3 regions of the Saccharopolyspora sp. 7B genome follow, and region 3 is predicted to be linked to each of the others. Evidence: riboswitches for the same ligand, from Rfam matches in the RefSeq annotation. Region 3 holds a riboswitch; each other region holds the start of a gene.
The links. Region 3 has a riboswitch for glycine ahead of gcvH (glycine cleavage system protein GcvH). Riboswitches for the same ligand answer to the same signal wherever they lie in the genome.

Region 1 (5,491 bases), on a different contig from region 3:
GCCTTGTTCTTCGGGTCGCTCGCGTACCGCTTGGCCTGGTCGATCGCCTTCTTGCCCTGCGGGCTCTTGGCGAAGTCGGTCACCTTCTTGAACAACGACATAGCAGCTCCCAGTCGGGCCGGTCGATCACGCTGCACCCAGGTTACCGGCGAATCGGACATCCGATCGAGGGTGTGACCGGGCCGATCCGCCGCGTCGCCGGATCAGCCGAGCACCCCGCCGACCTGGGCGTGCCCCTTGAGCAGGTTGCGGGCGATGGTGCGGCGCTGGATCTCGTCGGTGCCCTCGAAGATGCGCAGCAGCCGGATGTCCCGGTACCAGCGCTCGATGGGCAGCTCGCGGGTGTAACCCATGCCGCCGTGGATCTGCAGCATCCGGTCCACGATCTCGTTCGCCCTGGTGCCGCCGTAGAGCTTCGCGATGGACTGCGCGTGCCGGGAGTCGGCGCCCTGGTCGACCTGCCACGCGGCCTGCAGCACCAGCCAGCGCAGCGCCTCGATCTCCACCGCCGAGTCCGCGATCATCCACTGGATGGCCTGCCGGTCGGCGATGGGCGCCCCGAACGTCTGCCGGTTGCGGGCGTAGTCCATCGACATCTCCATCATCCGCTCGCAGCCGCCGAGGGCGCGGGCGGGCAACAGGTAGCGGCCGCGGCCGATCCACTGCATGGCCAGCTTGAAACCGCCGCCGACCTCGCCGAGCACGTTCTCCTCCGGCACCCGGACGCCCTCGAAGACCAGCGCTGCGGGCTGGCGGTCCCACTCGCCCATGATCTCGATGGGCTCCGACTTCCAGCCGGCGTCCCGGTCGGCGAGGAAGCAGGTGACGCCGCCGTCGGCGCCCTTCTCCTTGTCGGTGACGGCGAAGACCATGGTGAAGTCGGCATCGATGCCGCCGGTGATGAACGTCTTCTCCCCGTCGATCACCCACTCCGCGCCGTCCTTGCGGGCCGTGGTGCGGAGGTTCTTGGCGTCCGAACCCGCCCCCGGCTCGGTGATGGCGAAGCAGGACTTGCGCTCGCCCTCGATGGTGGGCACCAGGTAGCGCTGCTTCTGCTCCTCGTTGGCGTGGTAGAGGATGTTGTCCGCGTAGCCGCCGAAGCTGAACGGCACGAAGGTGCGGCCCAGCTCGATCTCGATCAGCGCGGTGAGCACGGCGGAGAGGTTCATGCCGCCGTACTCCTCGGGCGTCTGCACGCCCCAGAACCCGGCGTCGCGCGCCTTCTTGCGCAGTTCGGCCAGCTCCTCGCGGGTGAGGCCGCGTTCGTGGTCGCGCTCGCGGCGCAGCACCTCCGGCTCCAGCGGCATCAGCTCGCGCTGCACGAACGTGCGCACCCAGTCGCGGATGTCGCGTTCGGTCTCGGACAGGGAGAAGTCGACCATCGGTGGCGGGTCCTTTCGGCGAGGTCGGTGTGGCGAGGTCGGGGCTCAGGAGGATTCGGCGATGCGGCTGCGCAGTTCCCGCTTGAGCACCTTGTGGCTGGGACCCAGCGGCAGCTCGTCGACGAACACGACGCGGCGCGGGTACTTGTGGTGCGCGGTCTGCTCCGCGGCCCAGGCGATGATGGCCTTGCCCAGCGCCTCGTCCGGGTCCTCACCGCGTTCGGGCACCACGACCGCGCACACCTCCTCGCCGCGCCCCGGGTCGGGCAGGCCGATCACCGCGCACTGCGCGACGGCGGGGTGCCGGATCAGCAGCTCCTCCACCTCGCGCGGGTAGATGTTGTAGCCGTTGCGGATGATCAGGTCCTTCTTGCGGTCCACGATGGACAGGTAGCCCTCGGCGTCCTTGACGCCCATGTCACCGGTGCGGAACCAGCCGTCGACGAGCGCCGCCGAGGTGGCCTCCGGGTCGTCCAGGTACCCGGCGAACACGTTGTGGCCGCGGACCACGACCTCGCCGGTCTCCCCGGCGGGCAGCAGTTCGATCCGGTCCTCCACGGACGGTTCGGCGATCTCGACGTCGATGCCCCACAGCGCGTGCCCGACGGTGCCTGCGCGCGGCCCGAACGCGGGCTGGTTCACGGTGGCCGTCGGCGAGGTCTCGGACAGCCCGTAGCCCTCGTGGATCGGGGCGCCGAAGCGCCGCTGGAACCGCTCCAGCACCGCCACCGGCAGCGCCGCGCCACCGGACACGCACATCCGCAGCGAGGACAGGTCGTCGTCGTCCCCGGCGGCCTCCAGCATCCGGATGTACATGGTGGGCACGCCGTTGAGCTGGGTGATGCGGTGGTCCCGGATGAGCCGCAGCGCCTCGGCCGGGTCGAACTTGGGTTGCAGCACCAGCGTCGCGCCCGCCCGGAACGTGGTGTTCAGCGAGACGGTCTGCCCGAAGACGTGGAACAGCGGCAGGCAGCCGAGGATCAGGTCCTCGCGGCGGGTGTCGTTGGCGTCGAAGGCGTTCACCGTCGCGTTGAGCACCAGGTTCAGGTGGGTGAGCACCGCGCCCTTCGGCCGGCCGGTGGTGCCGCTGGTGTAGAAGATCACCGCGGGGTCGTCGGGCGCGCGGGTGGCGAAGGAGCGGACCGGTTCGGCCGCGGCCGCCGCCTCGCTCAACGAGTCCGGGGTCTCCGGGCCGGGCACCGACGGGCCGATCGAGACCAGCGGGATGCCGGCGCGGCGCGCCGATTCGGCGGCGAGCGCCAGCTGGCTCGTGTGCCCGACGACGAGCTTCGCGCCGGAGTTGCGCAGCAGGTACGCCGCCTCGTCCGGGACCAGCAGCAGCGGAACCGGCACCACGACCGCGCCCGCGGTGAGCACCGCGTAGTAGGCGCGCACGAAATCGATCACGTTGGGCGCCACGATCGCGACCCGGTCGCCCGGCTCGATCCCGCGAGCGCGCAGCGCGGCCGCGTGCGCCCGGACCTGCTCCCACAGCTCGCCGTAGGTCACCCGCTGCTCGCCCTCGACGACCGCGGGGTGCGCCGGGCGCAGCCGCGCCGGCTCGGCGAGGACCGAGGCGAGCGACAGCGTGGTGTGCGGCTCGACCCGCTCCGGGGACTCGTCGTCGTTGACCATCGTCCACCTCCGTGAGGATGTCGCCGGTGCGGGCGGCACGGTCGTCCGCCGTTGGACACCTGACGACTAACGTCGTTAGTTTTGGACTCTAGGACCACCCCGCGCACCGCGGCAAGAGCCGCGCACCGGACACTGATCGACACGATCCGCAGCGGACGCGGACGGGCACGGCGCCCACCGAGGGGGCGCCGACCGGCAGCGGGCGGCAGGCAGGAGCGCGGCATGGGCAGACCCAAGAGCCCCCAGCTCACCCGCGAACGCATCCGCGAACACGCGCTGGCGATCATCGACGGCCAAGGCCTCGAAGCGCTGTCCATGCGCAGGCTCGCCGACTCCCTCGGCGTCCGCGCCGCCTCGCTCTACAACCACGTGGCCACCAAGGAAGCGCTGCTGCACGACGTCGCCGACGGCGTGATGGGCACCGTCGACACCAGCGGGTTCGACATCGACTGGCCCACCGGCCTCACCCGCTGGGCCCGCTCCTACCGGGCCGCGCTCGCCGCCCACCCCAACCTGGTGCCGTTCATGGCGTCCGGACCGGCCCGCCGGGAGACCTCGCTGCGCCGCGCCGACGCCGTGCACGGCGGGCTGACCAGCGCGGGCTGGCCGCAGCGGTACGCCACGATGATCGGCGCCTCCACCAAGTTCCTGGTGCTCGGTGCGGCGATGGGCTCGTTCGCGGGCGGGTTCGTCGACGACGCCGAGGTCTACGACGAGCGGTTCCCGCACCTGCACGGCGCCCACCTGCTGCGCGAGCACGCCGCCGAGATCGACGACGACAGCTTCGAACTGGCGCTGCGGGCGCTGGTCGACGGCCTCCGCGCCCAGCACGCCCGGCTGTTCCCGCAGCGCTGAACTCCGCGCGCGGCGACGGGATCACGCTCACGTTCGGTTGACTGCGCTGTGTGATCTCCGTAGCGTTCCGGAGCACAACACAACACCGGACTACAACGCCGACGACGTCGTGCGGGAGAGTCTGCGCCCCGCCAGGAGCCCCTGGTCCGTGCAGGATGCGATTCCTGGGTGCAGCGCCGAAGGAGCAATCCTCCCCACCAAACTCTCAGGCCCCGCTACCGCGCGACAGCAGGCGATCACGGAGAAAAGCAGGGACCCGTGTCCCTCGCCCACGGTGCAAGCCGCCCTCGTGCGCGGTGAAACTCTCAGGCCAATGACTCCGGGGAGACCGGCAGCGCACGCCCGCGCCCATCGCCGTCGGAGGACCCCGGATATGGTTTCTGCTGGAAGTGGCCGCAACCGGTCCCCCTCGGACGTGATCGGTGCCCACCAGGAGGAGTTCCGCACCATGACGTCGTCGCCCCCCGCTCCGCGACGGACACCGCTGCACGAGGTCCACGAGTCCCTCGGCGCGCACTTCACCGACTTCGCGGGCTGGCGGATGCCGGTCCGCTACTCGGGGGACACCGCCGAGCACCAGGCGGTGCGGACCGCGGCCGGGTTGTTCGACCTCTCGCACATGGGCGAGATCGAGATCAGCGGCCCGGAGGCGGCCGCGGCGCTGGACCACGCGCTCGTCGCGAACGCGTCCGCGATCACGGTGGGTCGCGCCCGCTACACCATGCTGTGCAACACCGAGGGCGGCGTGCTCGACGACCTCATCGTCTACCGGCTGGACGAGCAGCGGTTCCTGGTGGTCGCCAACGCGGCCAACGCGGCCGTGGTCTCCGCCGAGCTCGCCGAGCGCATCGCCGGGTTCGACGCCGCGCACCGCGACGTCTCCGACGAGTACGCGCTGATCGCCGTGCAGGGACCGGAGTCGGTGTCGATCTTGGCGCCGCTGACCGGCACCGACCTGTCCACCGTGAAGTACTACGCCGGGTATCCCAGCGAGGTCGCCGGGAAGCAGGTGCTGCTGGCGCGCACGGGCTACACCGGCGAGGACGGCTTCGAGCTGTTCACCTCCCCCGCGGACGCGCCCGCGGTGTGGCGCGCGCTGACCGACTCCGGCGCCGAGCGCGGACTGGTCCCGGCGGGGCTGTCCTGCCGCGACACGCTGCGGCTGGAGGCGGGCATGCCGCTGTACGGCAACGAGCTGTCCGCCTCGCTCACCCCGTTCCACGCGAACCTGGGGCGCGTGGTGAAGCTGGACAAGCCCGGTGACTTCATCGGCAAGGCCGCGCTGGCGCAGGTCGCGGCGGCTCCGACGGAGCGCACCCTGGTGGGGCTGCGCACCGACGCGCGCCGCGCGCCCCGGCACGGCTACCCGGTGCTCGCCGACGGCGCCGAGATCGGCGAGATCACCAGCGGCGCCCCGTCCCCGACGCTCGGTCACCCGATCGCGATGGCCTACGTGGACCGCGCGCACAGCGCGCCCGGTACCGCGGTGCAGGTCGACATCCGCGGCAAGTCCATCGACGCCGAAGTCGTGGAACTGCCGTTCTACCGCCGCAAGGCCTGACACACGCCCGCAACGGGCTCTCGAAACCTTGACCGGACCGGGCCGGACCCGTCCGGCG
Region 2 (5,491 bases), on a different contig from region 3:
CTGTACGTCTGGGCGGGGGCGCTGTACCTGGTGCAGGTGATCGCCGCGGTGCGCGCGGCCCGCACGCTGAAGACCTGATCGTTCCAGGTCCGGCCGGTCCCGACCCGATCACGCTCGGCCGCCTTGCGGCCGGGAGCGGCCCCGACCTAGGCTCGCCTGGCCCGTGGCGATCATCGCGCGGGTGCGGCGGCACCTCGCCCCGCCCACGGCACGACGAGGAAGGCGGGACCCCAGTGGCCCCGGACGGGATCAAGTACACCCAGGAGCACGAGTGGGTGCGGCGCACCGGCGACGACACCGCGCGCATCGGGATCACCGACTACGCCCAGCAGCAGCTCGGCGACGTGGTGTTCGTGCAGCTGCCCGAGGTGGGCGAGACCGTCGAGGCCGGTGGCGGCATCGGCGAGGTGGAGTCGACCAAAAGCGTCTCCGACATCTACGCCCCGCTGGCGGGGGAGATCGTCGCCCGCAACGACAAGCTCGACCAGGAGCCGGAGCTGGTCAACTCCGACCCGTTCGGCGACGGCTGGATGATCGAGATCAAGCTCTCGGACCCGGCCGCGATCGACGGACTGCTCAGCGAGAGCGACTACCAAGGCATCATCGACCAGGGATGATCGTTGATCTCGGGTTCGCGAACGGCGTGAGGTGGGAGTCCCGCGTCTGCGGCCTGCGACGGCACGGTACGTTTGAACGCACTTGCACGACCCATCCGCGCAGAGGAGAGCTCAGGTGAGCCAGAACGACGGGCCCGGCGGCGTTCCGCCGGAGCAGTCACCGGAGACCACCTCGGTCTTCAGGCCGTTCCTCTCGGAGCCGGAGAGCACCGAGAGTGCGACCCCGGAGCCAGCGGCCTCCGGGGTCGATGCGCTGCCCGCCGGGGCTGCCTTGCTGGTGGTCAAGCGCGGCCCGAACGCCGGGTCGCGGTTCCTGCTCGACAGGGAGACCACCAGCGCCGGACGCCACCCGGACAGCGACATCTTCCTCGACGACGTGACGGTGTCCCGTCGGCACGCCGAGTTCCGGCGAGAGGGCAACGACTTCGTCGTCGTCGACGTCGGCAGCCTCAACGGCACCTACGTCAACCGGGAACCGGTGGACACCTCGGTGCTGGCCAACGGCGACGAGGTGCAGATCGGGAAGTTCCGGTTGGTGTTCCTGACCGGTCCCATCGACGATCAGGGCCGCTGAGCCGGACGTTCCGCGGACAGAGCGCATCGGGGCGACGCCATCCGGCGCCGCCCCGATCGTTCTCGGCGGTGATCGTTGCGAGCGATCTTCGAGCCGGTGGTTCCCGCACTCCGGAACGGGTTCTGCGGGATGTGCTGCGGTGTATCGTGACGGGGGACATCGTTCGCGTCGCGAGCGGTCGGCGCCCTCCCGGGTGCCGGGCGCCCGGATCCGGGGCGGTCCGCGGCGGAAACGTCGCGGGAATCGCGTCCGGTGAGCACCTGCGGGTGCCGCGGAACCGGTGCGCAACGGCGTCAACGACCGCCCCGGCCCGGGGCGGACAACGGAAAGGCCCGGTACCGGCGACACCGTCGGTGCGAGGCCGGGAACGAGCCGGAAAAGCCGTCCACCGAGCGGAAAATCCGGGCGGGGACGACGGCCGGAGGTCGGCGTGTCCGCCGTATCGCGGGTAGCGTCAGAGGCGTCGGTGCGCGATCCTCGACCAAGGATGTCACGCTTCGGCGCGCTGGAGGAGGCGATGTGTCGATGAGCAGCGAAATGCGCGTCGTCGGCGTGCGAGTGGAACTACCAGCCAACCAGCCGATCCTGCTGCTGCGCGAGACCGAGGGCGAGCGGTACCTGCCGATCTGGATCGGATCGGTGGAGGCCACCGCGATCGCGCTGGAGCAGCAGGGGGTGCGACCCGCCAGACCCCTCACCCACGACCTGCTCAAGGACGTCATCGGCGCCCTCGGGCGGGACCTGGAGCAGGTGCGGATCACCGACCTGCAGGAGGGCACGTTCTTCGCCGAGCTCATCTTCGACGGGGACGTGCGGGTCTCGGCGCGGCCGAGCGACTCGGTGGCGCTGGCGTTGCGGATCGGGGTGCCGATCCACGCCGACGAATCGGTGCTGGACGAAGCCGGGTTGATCATCCCGGACGAGCAGGAGGACGAGGTCGAGAAGTTCCGGGAGTTCCTGGACTCGGTCTCGCCGGAGGACTTCCGCGGCGCGGACACCTGATCGCGGCGGGCGGGCGCCCCCCCCCCCCCGCCGCCCGCGTCGTCGCGAGGGGTTCCTGGTGCAGCACGCACCGGGAGCCCCTTTCGCATGTCGGGGCCCGCGCGGGTGCGGCTTCGGGTGCGGTGCGTGCGCGAAGGCGGGGCGTGCGTCACACCCGGGGTGGGCGGGCGTCCCCGCGCGTCGCGTTGACCCGCCCACCGGGCGGGCTTACCTTCGGAGTGCGCGAATCGCCCCGATGTGATTTTCCAGGTCGGGGAAGGTCAAACCCCCGGTTCCATGATCGTCCTCGCGCTCGGGTGGTGATCATGCGACGAGCCGGGTTCGGTGGTTCGCCGGCTTCGGCCGGGCGGAGGGAGGCAGGCGTGGTGGAGCGAGCACCTGGCGAGGATGCCGCCGCGGAGGGGTCGAAGCCGTTCCCGGAGACCGCGCTGCCGGACGAGCTCGTCGGCTACCGCGGCCCCGCGGCGTGCCAGATCGCCGGGATCACCTACCGGCAGCTGGACTACTGGGCGCGCACCAAGCTGGTCGGGCCGTCGATCCGCGGCGCCGCCGGTTCCGGGTCGCAGCGGCTGTACTCGTTCAAGGACATCCTGGTGCTCAAGGTCGTCAAGCGGCTGCTGGACACCGGGGTCTCGTTGCACAACATCCGGGTCGCGGTCGAGCACCTGCGCCACCGCGGGGTGGAGGACCTGGCCCGCATCACGCTGTTCAGCGACGGCACGACGGTCTACGAGTGCACCTCCGCCGAAGAGGTCGTGGACCTGCTGCAGGGCGGCCAGGGCGTGTTCGGCATCGCGGTCAGCGGCGCGATGCGCGAGATCACCGGCACCATCCACGAGTTCCCCGCCGAGCGCGCCGACGGTGCCGAGCCGGACGAGCCGGTCGCCGACGAGCTGTCGCGGCGCCGGGACCGCCGCATCGGCTGATCGCCGAGGCGCGCTAGCCCGCGGAGGCCGTCGAGCCGCCCGGCGCGGGTCCGGCCTGGCCGGCGCCAGGTGCGTGGGCCACCGCTCGACCCGATCGGCCGCTCTCACCCTGCGCGGGCCACCGTTCGGCTTGTTCGGTCCCGCTCGTCGTGCGTAGGCGCCGTTCGGCCTGTTCGGCCCCTCGTGCATAGGCCACCGTTCGGCCTGTCCGGTCCCGCTCGTCGTGCGCGGGCTGTCGGCGGATCCGGCCAGGACTTCCTGGTGCGCCGTGGCCGTCGCGTCACCGCCCGTCGATGTCACGCCCCGTGCCGCTGGGATGATCGGGCGGGATGAAGATCGCACCGTTCGGCCGTCACCGGATCGGGTAAGCTGCTGTGCATCGCCGACCCCGCGCGGGAGAGTTCGCCGTTGACCTGGTCAGCGGCGGCGCCGAAGGAGCAAACCCTCCCCGACAACCTCTCAGGCCTGCTGGACCGCACGGGCGAGATACCTCTGGAAAGCGGGACCACCGACGTGGTTCCCCGCCGACGGTGCAAGTCCGGTCCACGGACCGGGTGAAGCTCTCAGGCGTTCGCGTCGCGGACAGTGACAGAGGGGGAGAGCAGCACACGTGCTGCCGCCCTGTCCGTCGCGATGAATGAGGTGTGGCGATGACGACCGAAGACCGTATCCCGCTGGCCGCCCTGGAACACGGCACTCCGTTCGCCGACCGCCATGTCGGGCCGCTGCCCGCTGAGCTGGCCCGGATGCTCGACGTGATCGGCGTCGGGTCGCTGGAGGAGCTGGGGCAGTCGGCGGTGCCCGACGGCATCCGCGAGCGGGACCTGCAGCTGGCGCTGCCGGAACCGGCCACCGAAGCCGAGGCGCTCCAGCAGCTGCGCGACCTGGCCAGGCTGAACAGCCCGCACACCGAGATGATCGGCCTGGGCTACTACCCGACGATCACGCCGCCGGTGATCCGGCGCAACGTGCTGGAGAGCCCCGCCTGGTACACGGCGTACACGCCGTACCAGCCGGAGATCTCGCAGGGCAGGCTCGAAGCGCTGCTGAACTTCCAGACCATGGTGGCCGACCTGACCGGCGTGCCGGTCGCGAACTCGTCGATGCTCGACGAGGCCACCGCGGCGGCCGAGGGCATGACGCTGGTGCGCCGCGCGGGCCGGGCCAAGTCGCCGCGGTTCGTGGTGGACGCCGACGTGCTGCCGCAGACCCTCGCGGTGCTGCGCACGCGGGCGGAACCGCTGGGCATCGAGGTCGTGGTGGCGGACCTGTCCGCGGGCGCGTCGGCGCTGCCGGACGGCGAGTTCTTCGGGGCGCTGCTGGCCTACCCGGGTGCGTCCGGGGCGGTCCGCGACCACCAGGCGGTCATCGACGAGGTGCACGAGCGCGGCGGCATGGTGGTGGTCAGCGCCGACCTGCTCGCGCTGACGGTGCTGCGCGCTCCCGGTGAGCTGGGCGCGGACGTGGTGGTGGGCACGACGCAGCGCTTCGGCGTCCCGATGGGCTTCGGCGGCCCGCACGCCGGTTACATGGCGGTGCGCAAGGGCATCGAGCGGCAGCTGCCCGGCCGGCTGGTCGGGGTGAGCGTCGACGCGGACGGGAACCAGGCCTACCGGCTGGCGCTGCAGACCCGCGAGCAGCACATCCGCCGGGAGAAGGCCACCAGCAACATCTGCACCGCCCAGGTGCTGCTCGCCGTGGTGGCGGGCATGTACGGCGTGTACCACGGTCCCGCCGGGCTGCGGGCCATCGCGAAGCGGGCGCACCGGATGGCGGCGGTGCTGGCCGAGCGGCTGCGCCGCGGCGGGGTGCGCATCGTGCACGCCGAGTTCTTCGACACCCTCGTCGCCGAGGTCCCCGGCCGGGCCGCCGAGGTGGTCCGCGCCGCGCGGGACGGCGGCATCAACCTGCGCCACATCGACGACGACCACGTCGGCGTCAGCTGCGACGAGACCACCACTCGGGAAGCGCTGGTGCGGGTCGCGGAGGCGTTCGGCATCGCCGGGGGTTCGCTGGCCGGCATCGACGAGCTGGACGCCGAGACCGACGACGCGCTGCCGACCGCGCTGCTGCGCACCTCCGAGTACATGACGCACCCGGTGTTCCACGCGCACCGCTCGGAGACCTCGCTGCTGCGCTACCTGCGCAGCCTGTCCGATTCGGACGTGGCGCTGGACCGCAGCATGATCCCGCTGGGCTCCTGCACGATGAAGCTCAACGCGACCGCGGAGATGGAGCCGATCACCTGGCCGGAGTTCGCCGAGCTCCACCCGTTCGCGCCCGCCCAGGACGCCACCGGCCTGCTGGAGATCGTGCACGACCTGGAGCGCTGGCTGGCCGAGATCACCGGGTACCACTCGGTGAGCCTGCAG
Region 3 (5,491 bases):
GGCCGCCTGCAGCGCGTTCACCAGCGCCTGCGGATCACCGGCCTGCACGAGCACCCGGTTGCGCTGCTGCGCTCGCAGCTGGTCCAGGTCGCCGTTGTAGACGCACTCGCCGCGGCTCACGATCACCACGTGGTCGACGGTGTGCTCCATCTCGCGCAGCAGGTGGCTGGAGACGAGCACGGTGCGCCCGGACGCGGCGAACGACTTCAGGAAGCCGCGCAGCCACGCGATGCCCTCCGGGTCGAGCCCGTTGGCGGGTTCGTCCAAGATCAGCACCTGCGGATCGCCGAGCAGCGCCGTGGCCAGCGCCAGCCGTTGCCGCATGCCCAGCGAGAACCCGCCCGCGGCCCGGTTCGCGGCGCCGGTCAGCCCGACGAGGTCCAAGGCGTGGTCGACCTGCTGGTCGGGCACGTTCATCGCCGCCGAATAGCAGCGCAGGTGGTTGCGCGCCGTGCGGGACGGGTGGAAGCTCTGCGCCTCCAGCACCGCCCCGACCACGGTGGCGGGGTTGCGCAGCTGCGCGAAGGGCACCCCGTTGACGGTGGCGGTTCCCGACGTCGGGTTCACCAGCCCCAGCACCATGCGCAGCGTCGTCGTCTTGCCGGATCCGTTCGGGCCGAGGAACCCGGTCACCACACCGGGGTGAACGGCGAAGCTGAGGTCGCGGACCGCGCTGACCGGCCCGAAGTTCTTGCTCAGGTTCTGCACCAGGATCCGGCCGCTGCCGTCGTGCACACGCTCCTCCATCGTCGCTCGGCCCCGCCGGGTGCTCGCGAGCGCGGGACGCGGACGATCACGCTCGGGCGCGGGGCCGGTCCCATCCTGCCTGACCGGCCCGCCCCGACAGGGAGGAGTTCGGAAATCAACCGGTCCCGTGCTGCGGCCAGGCGATGGGCCGTTCCGGCCCGGGCCGGCGCGCTGCGGTGGGCCGGCCGTCCTCGGGGCGGGGGGAGCGGTGGTGGCGGACCGGCGCGCTGCTCGGCCAGCGGCCGGTGGGCTGCCGCCCCTCGGCGTCCGGGTCGGGCTCGTCCGCCGGGCCGTGGCGGCCGGTCGGGGCGGCGGGCGCGGTGCGGTCGCCGATGAGGCCGCGGTGCACCATCAGCCACGACTCGCACGGCCAGCTGCGGCTGCGCACCGCGCCGGAGCAGGCGGGGCAGCGGCCGTCGGCATCCGGGTGGTGGGCCTCCAGCAGGGCCCGGAGCCCGCTGGTGAGGCGGTGCAGCTCTGACCTGGCGACCGGTAACAGCTCCTCGGTGCCGCCTTCGATGGCCACCCGCTCCAGCCGGGCCAGCCGGTCCAGGACGGCCTCCCGCATCTTCGCGTCGTCCACGTGCCACTCCCCGCGTCGTACGGTCATCGCGCGCGCTGATCGGGGCGGAGAACGCGGGCCCCGGTGGCGCCCGCGACGAGCACCGCCGCAGATCGCCGCGGCTTGGCGCACTCCCATCGGCAGCTCACCCGGCCGACTGCACCGAACTCACTCGGTCGAGTGGACTTCCGGTTGTGGCGGGGAACCGGGCGTTCGTCACGCTGCGCACGTCGGAAATCAAGCGTTCGTGTCCTACACTGGGACCTGGCGGCCTGCTCCCGGTGACCCCCAGGCCGGTTGAGCGGGCCGCCCTCTAACCCCTTCCGGGGTCTTCTCACCTCCGCGAGTGAAACTCGCCGGTCTCGCCGCGCAGTGGTCTCGGATGGTCTCGCGGTTGCGGATCCGCTCAGACCAGCACCGCGTCCGGGGCCGTGCTCGGCAGCCCGTGCGCCAGCGCCACCGCCTCGCTCACCAGCAGCCCGCCGTGCGCGTTCAAGCCCCTGGCCAGCGCCGCATCCGCCCGGCACGCCGCCCGCCAGCCCTGATCGGCGATCCGCAGCACGTACGGCAACGTCACGTTCGTCAACGCGTACGTCGAGGTGTTCGGCACCGCGCCCGGCATGTTCGCCACGCAGTAGAACACCGAACCGTGCACCCGGAACGTCGGATCCTCGTGCGTCGTCGGCCGCGAATCCTCGAAGCACCCGCCCTGGTCGATCGCCACGTCCACCAGCACGCTGCCCGGCTTCGACCGCGCCACCAGCTCGTTCGACACCAGCTTCGGCGTCTTCGCACCCGGCACCAGCACCGCGCCGATCACCAGGTCCGCCGCCCGCACCGCCGACTCCACCGCGTACGCGTTCGACGTCACCGTGCGGATCGCGCCCCCATGCGCCGCGTCGATCTCCCGCAGCCGGTCCACGTCGGTGTCCAGCACCTGCACCTGGGCGCCCATGCCCGACGCCACCCGCGCCGCGTTCAACCCGGCCACCCCGCCGCCGATCACCACCACCCGCGCAGGCGGTACTCCGGGCACGCCGCCCGGCAGCACACCGCGACCACCCTGCGGGGTCAGCAGCGCCTGCGCGCCGACCTGCGGGGCGAGCCTGCCCGCGACCTCGCTCATCGGCGCCAGCAGCGGCAACTCGCCGCGCGCCGTCTGCACCGTCTCGTAGGCGAGAGCCGTCACCTCGGCGCGCAGCAACTCGTCCGTCAACTCCGCCGACGCCGCCAAGTGCAGGTAGGTGAACAGCACCTGGCCCGCCCGCAGCCGCGGGAACTCCTCGGCCACCGGCTCCTTCACCTTCAGCACCAGCTCGCCCTCGGCCCACGCGTCCGCCGCGGACGGCACGATCGTCGCGCCCGCCGCCGCGTAATCCTCGTCGGGGATCGACGAACCGAGCCCGGCGCCGGCCTCCACGAACACCGCGTGCCCCCGCACGGCCAGCTCGTGCACCCCTGCCGGCCCCCCCGCCACCCGGTACTCGTGGTTCTTCACCTCACGCGGCACTGCGACCTTCACCCGGTCCGCCTCCCGACACCACGACCGAACACCGACCCCAGCATCATCCGCCCGGCGCCCGCACCCCGCCGCGAGGAAGGGAACCTTCCGGTCACCGGTGACAGGAAGGTTCCCTTCCTCGCTGTGATCCGGGCGGCTGGGCGTTGACACCCGCCCACGTCCGTTTATCGTTGCCGGGCACGACCACAACCGCACAGCGCCGCAGAACCCGAGCGGGAGAGACCCTGCGCAACGCAGGGCGCCGAAGGAGCAAACCCTCCCCGCAAAACTCTCAGGCACCCATGACCGCTCGGGCGAGGCCACTCTGGAAAGCGCGCGCCCCGGCGCCGCACCCACGGTGCAAGCCGCGAACCACCGCGGCGAAGCTCTCAGGTCCCGAAACAGAGGGGGAGGCCCGCGAACCCAGGGCACACCCGTGCCCGCGATGGTGAGGAGCCTCCATGTCCCTGCCCGAACGGCTGCGCTACACCGAAGAGCACGAGTGGATCGAGGACCGCGGCGACCTGGTGCGCATCGGCATCACCCCGTACGCGGCCCAAGCGCTCGGCGACATCGTCTACGTGCAGCTGCCCGAGGTGGGCGAGCGGATCGAATCCGGCGCCTCCTGCGGTGAGCTGGAATCGACCAAGTCCGTCAGCGACCTGTTCGCGCCCGTGACCGGCGAGGTCGTCGCCGTCAACGCGGCCGCCGCCGACGACCCCGCGGTGATCGGCTCTGATCCGTTCGGCGAGGGCTGGCTGCTCGAAGTGCGTGCCGAGCAGACCGGTGCTGTGCTCACGGCCCAGGAGTACGCCCAGTTCACCGGTGGTGAGTAGGCCGGGGCTGAGGGGGGCGGAGCTGTGACGATCAGCGTCTTCGACCTCTTCTCGGTGGGCATCGGCCCGTCGAGTTCGCACACCGTCGGCCCGATGCGGGCGGCGCGGATGTTCACCGCGCGGCTGCAGGACGACGGTCTGCTCGGTCAGGTCGACAAGGTGAAGGCCGAGCTGTTCGGTTCGCTCGGCGCGACGGGGCACGGCCACGGCAGCCCCAAGGCGGTGCTGCTCGGCCTGGAAGGGCACGACCCGGAGACGGTCGACCCGGCCGCCGTCGCACAACGGGTGGAGACGATCCGCGCCGACGGCAGGTTGTTGCTGGCGGGGGAGCGCGACATCCGGTTCTCGGTGGACCGCGACCTGGTGATGCACCGGCGCAGGTCGCTGCCGCTGCACCCCAACGGGATGCGGTTCGCGGCGTTCGGCGCAGGTGGGGAACTGCGGTCCGCGGTGTACTACTCCGTCGGCGGCGGATTCGTCGTCGACGACGAGGCCACCGGCACCGACCGGATCAAGCCGGACGAGACGCCGGTGCGCCACCCGTTCCGCACCGGCGACGAACTGCTCGCCCGGGTCGCCGAATCCGGCTCCCGGATCAGCGACGTCATGTTCGACAACGAGCTGTCCTGGCGCTCCGCCGAGGACGTCCGCGCCCGGCTGCTGCACATCTGGTCCGTGATGCAGGAGTGCGTCGACAACGGGTGCCGCAACGACGGGGAACTTCCCGGCGGGCTGCGGGTGAAGCGGCGCGCCGCCGCGCTGCGGGCGAACCTCGGCGAGCAGGACGACGCCATGGAATGGCTCACCCTGTTCGCGCTCGCGGTCAACGAGGAGAACGCGGCAGGCGGACGGGTCGTCACCGCGCCCACCAACGGTGCCGCCGGCATCGTTCCCGCGGTGCTGCACTACTACGTGCGCTTCGTGCCGGGGGCGAACGAGCAGGGCGTCATCCGGTTCCTGCTCGCCGCCGGTGCCATCGGGGTGCTGTTCAAGGAGAACGCGTCGATCTCCGGTGCCGAGGTCGGCTGCCAGGGCGAAGTCGGTTCGGCCTGCTCGATGGCGGCCGCCGGGCTCGCCGAGGCGATGGGCGCGACGCCGTGGCAGGTGGAGAACGCCGCCGAGATCGCGATGGAGCACAACCTCGGCCTCACCTGCGACCCCATCGGCGGGCTGGTGCAGATCCCGTGCATCGAGCGCAACGCCGTCGCCGCGGTCAAGGCCGTCACGGCGACGCGGATGGCGCTGCGCGGCGACGGCAGCCACTTCGTGTCGCTCGACAAGGTGATCAAGACGATGCGGGAGACCGGGCGCGACATGAAGGTCAAGTACAAGGAGACCGCTCGCGGGGGGCTCGCGGTGAACGTCATCGAGTGCTGAGAGCGCTTCGCCCGCCCGGCGCTCGAAACCGCGCGGGGCGGTGGGAGCAGGGGAACCTTCCTGTCACGTCGCAGGCGTGGACCACCGGCGTGGGTCGATGCGAGCGGGGGAACCTTCCTGTCACCGGTGCGATGAGGGGAACCTTCCTGTCACGCTCGGCCTCGTCCGGAGCCGTGGTGGCCGGTGTGGTGGAGTGCGGCGGTGGTGTTCCGGCGGGCCGCGCGGTGGTGGTTCCGGATGACGGGGAGGTTCCCTTGCAGAATTTAGGATGCGCACAACTCAGTTGCGCGCAACTTGAATTAGGGCTAATGTCGGCCACGTGCAGGAGGCGGGGATGAGCGCGGACTCGGCGCTGTCGCTGGACCAGCAGGTGTGCTTCGCGCTCTACAGCGCGTCGCGCTCCTTCACCAACCTGTACCGGCCGTTCCTCGACGAGCTGGGACTGACCTACCCGCAATACCTGGTGAT

Region 1: it holds a riboswitch for glycine, as region 3 does, so the genes downstream of both, gcvT (glycine cleavage system aminomethyltransferase GcvT) here and gcvH (glycine cleavage system protein GcvH) in region 3, are expected to answer to the same signal.
Region 2: it holds a riboswitch for glycine, as region 3 does, so the genes downstream of both, gcvP (aminomethyl-transferring glycine dehydrogenase) here and gcvH (glycine cleavage system protein GcvH) in region 3, are expected to answer to the same signal.

The regions. Positions count from the first base shown of each region.
Region 1 covers NZ_JAIUKC010000132.1:27,142-32,632, forward strand. The annotation lists gene LCD33_RS20525 (hypothetical protein) at 1-101, opposite strand, end outside; gene LCD33_RS20530 (acyl-CoA dehydrogenase family protein) at 204-1,382, opposite strand; gene LCD33_RS20535 (long-chain fatty acid--CoA ligase) at 1,428-3,017, opposite strand; gene LCD33_RS20540 (TetR/AcrR family transcriptional regulator) at 3,240-3,872, shown strand; glycine riboswitch at 3,975-4,103, shown strand; glycine riboswitch at 4,104-4,202, shown strand; gene gcvT (glycine cleavage system aminomethyltransferase GcvT) at 4,321-5,433, shown strand.
Region 2 covers NZ_JAIUKC010000079.1:45,906-51,396, reverse strand. The annotation lists gene LCD33_RS13890 (CDP-alcohol phosphatidyltransferase family protein) at 1-78, shown strand, start outside; gene gcvH (glycine cleavage system protein GcvH) at 234-617, shown strand; gene garA (glycogen accumulation regulator GarA) at 733-1,191, shown strand; gene LCD33_RS13875 (bifunctional nuclease family protein) at 1,717-2,193, shown strand; gene LCD33_RS13870 (MerR family transcriptional regulator) at 2,499-3,119, shown strand; glycine riboswitch at 3,503-3,605, shown strand; gene gcvP (aminomethyl-transferring glycine dehydrogenase) at 3,770-5,491, shown strand, end outside.
Region 3 covers NZ_JAIUKC010000133.1:17,121-22,611, reverse strand. The annotation lists gene LCD33_RS20650 (ABC transporter ATP-binding protein) at 1-735, opposite strand, end outside; gene LCD33_RS20645 (hypothetical protein) at 863-1,357, opposite strand; gene ald (alanine dehydrogenase) at 1,716-2,831, opposite strand; glycine riboswitch at 3,035-3,129, shown strand; gene gcvH (glycine cleavage system protein GcvH) at 3,272-3,646, shown strand; gene LCD33_RS20630 (L-serine ammonia-lyase) at 3,671-5,023, shown strand; gene LCD33_RS20625 (MarR family winged helix-turn-helix transcriptional regulator) at 5,358-5,491, shown strand, end outside.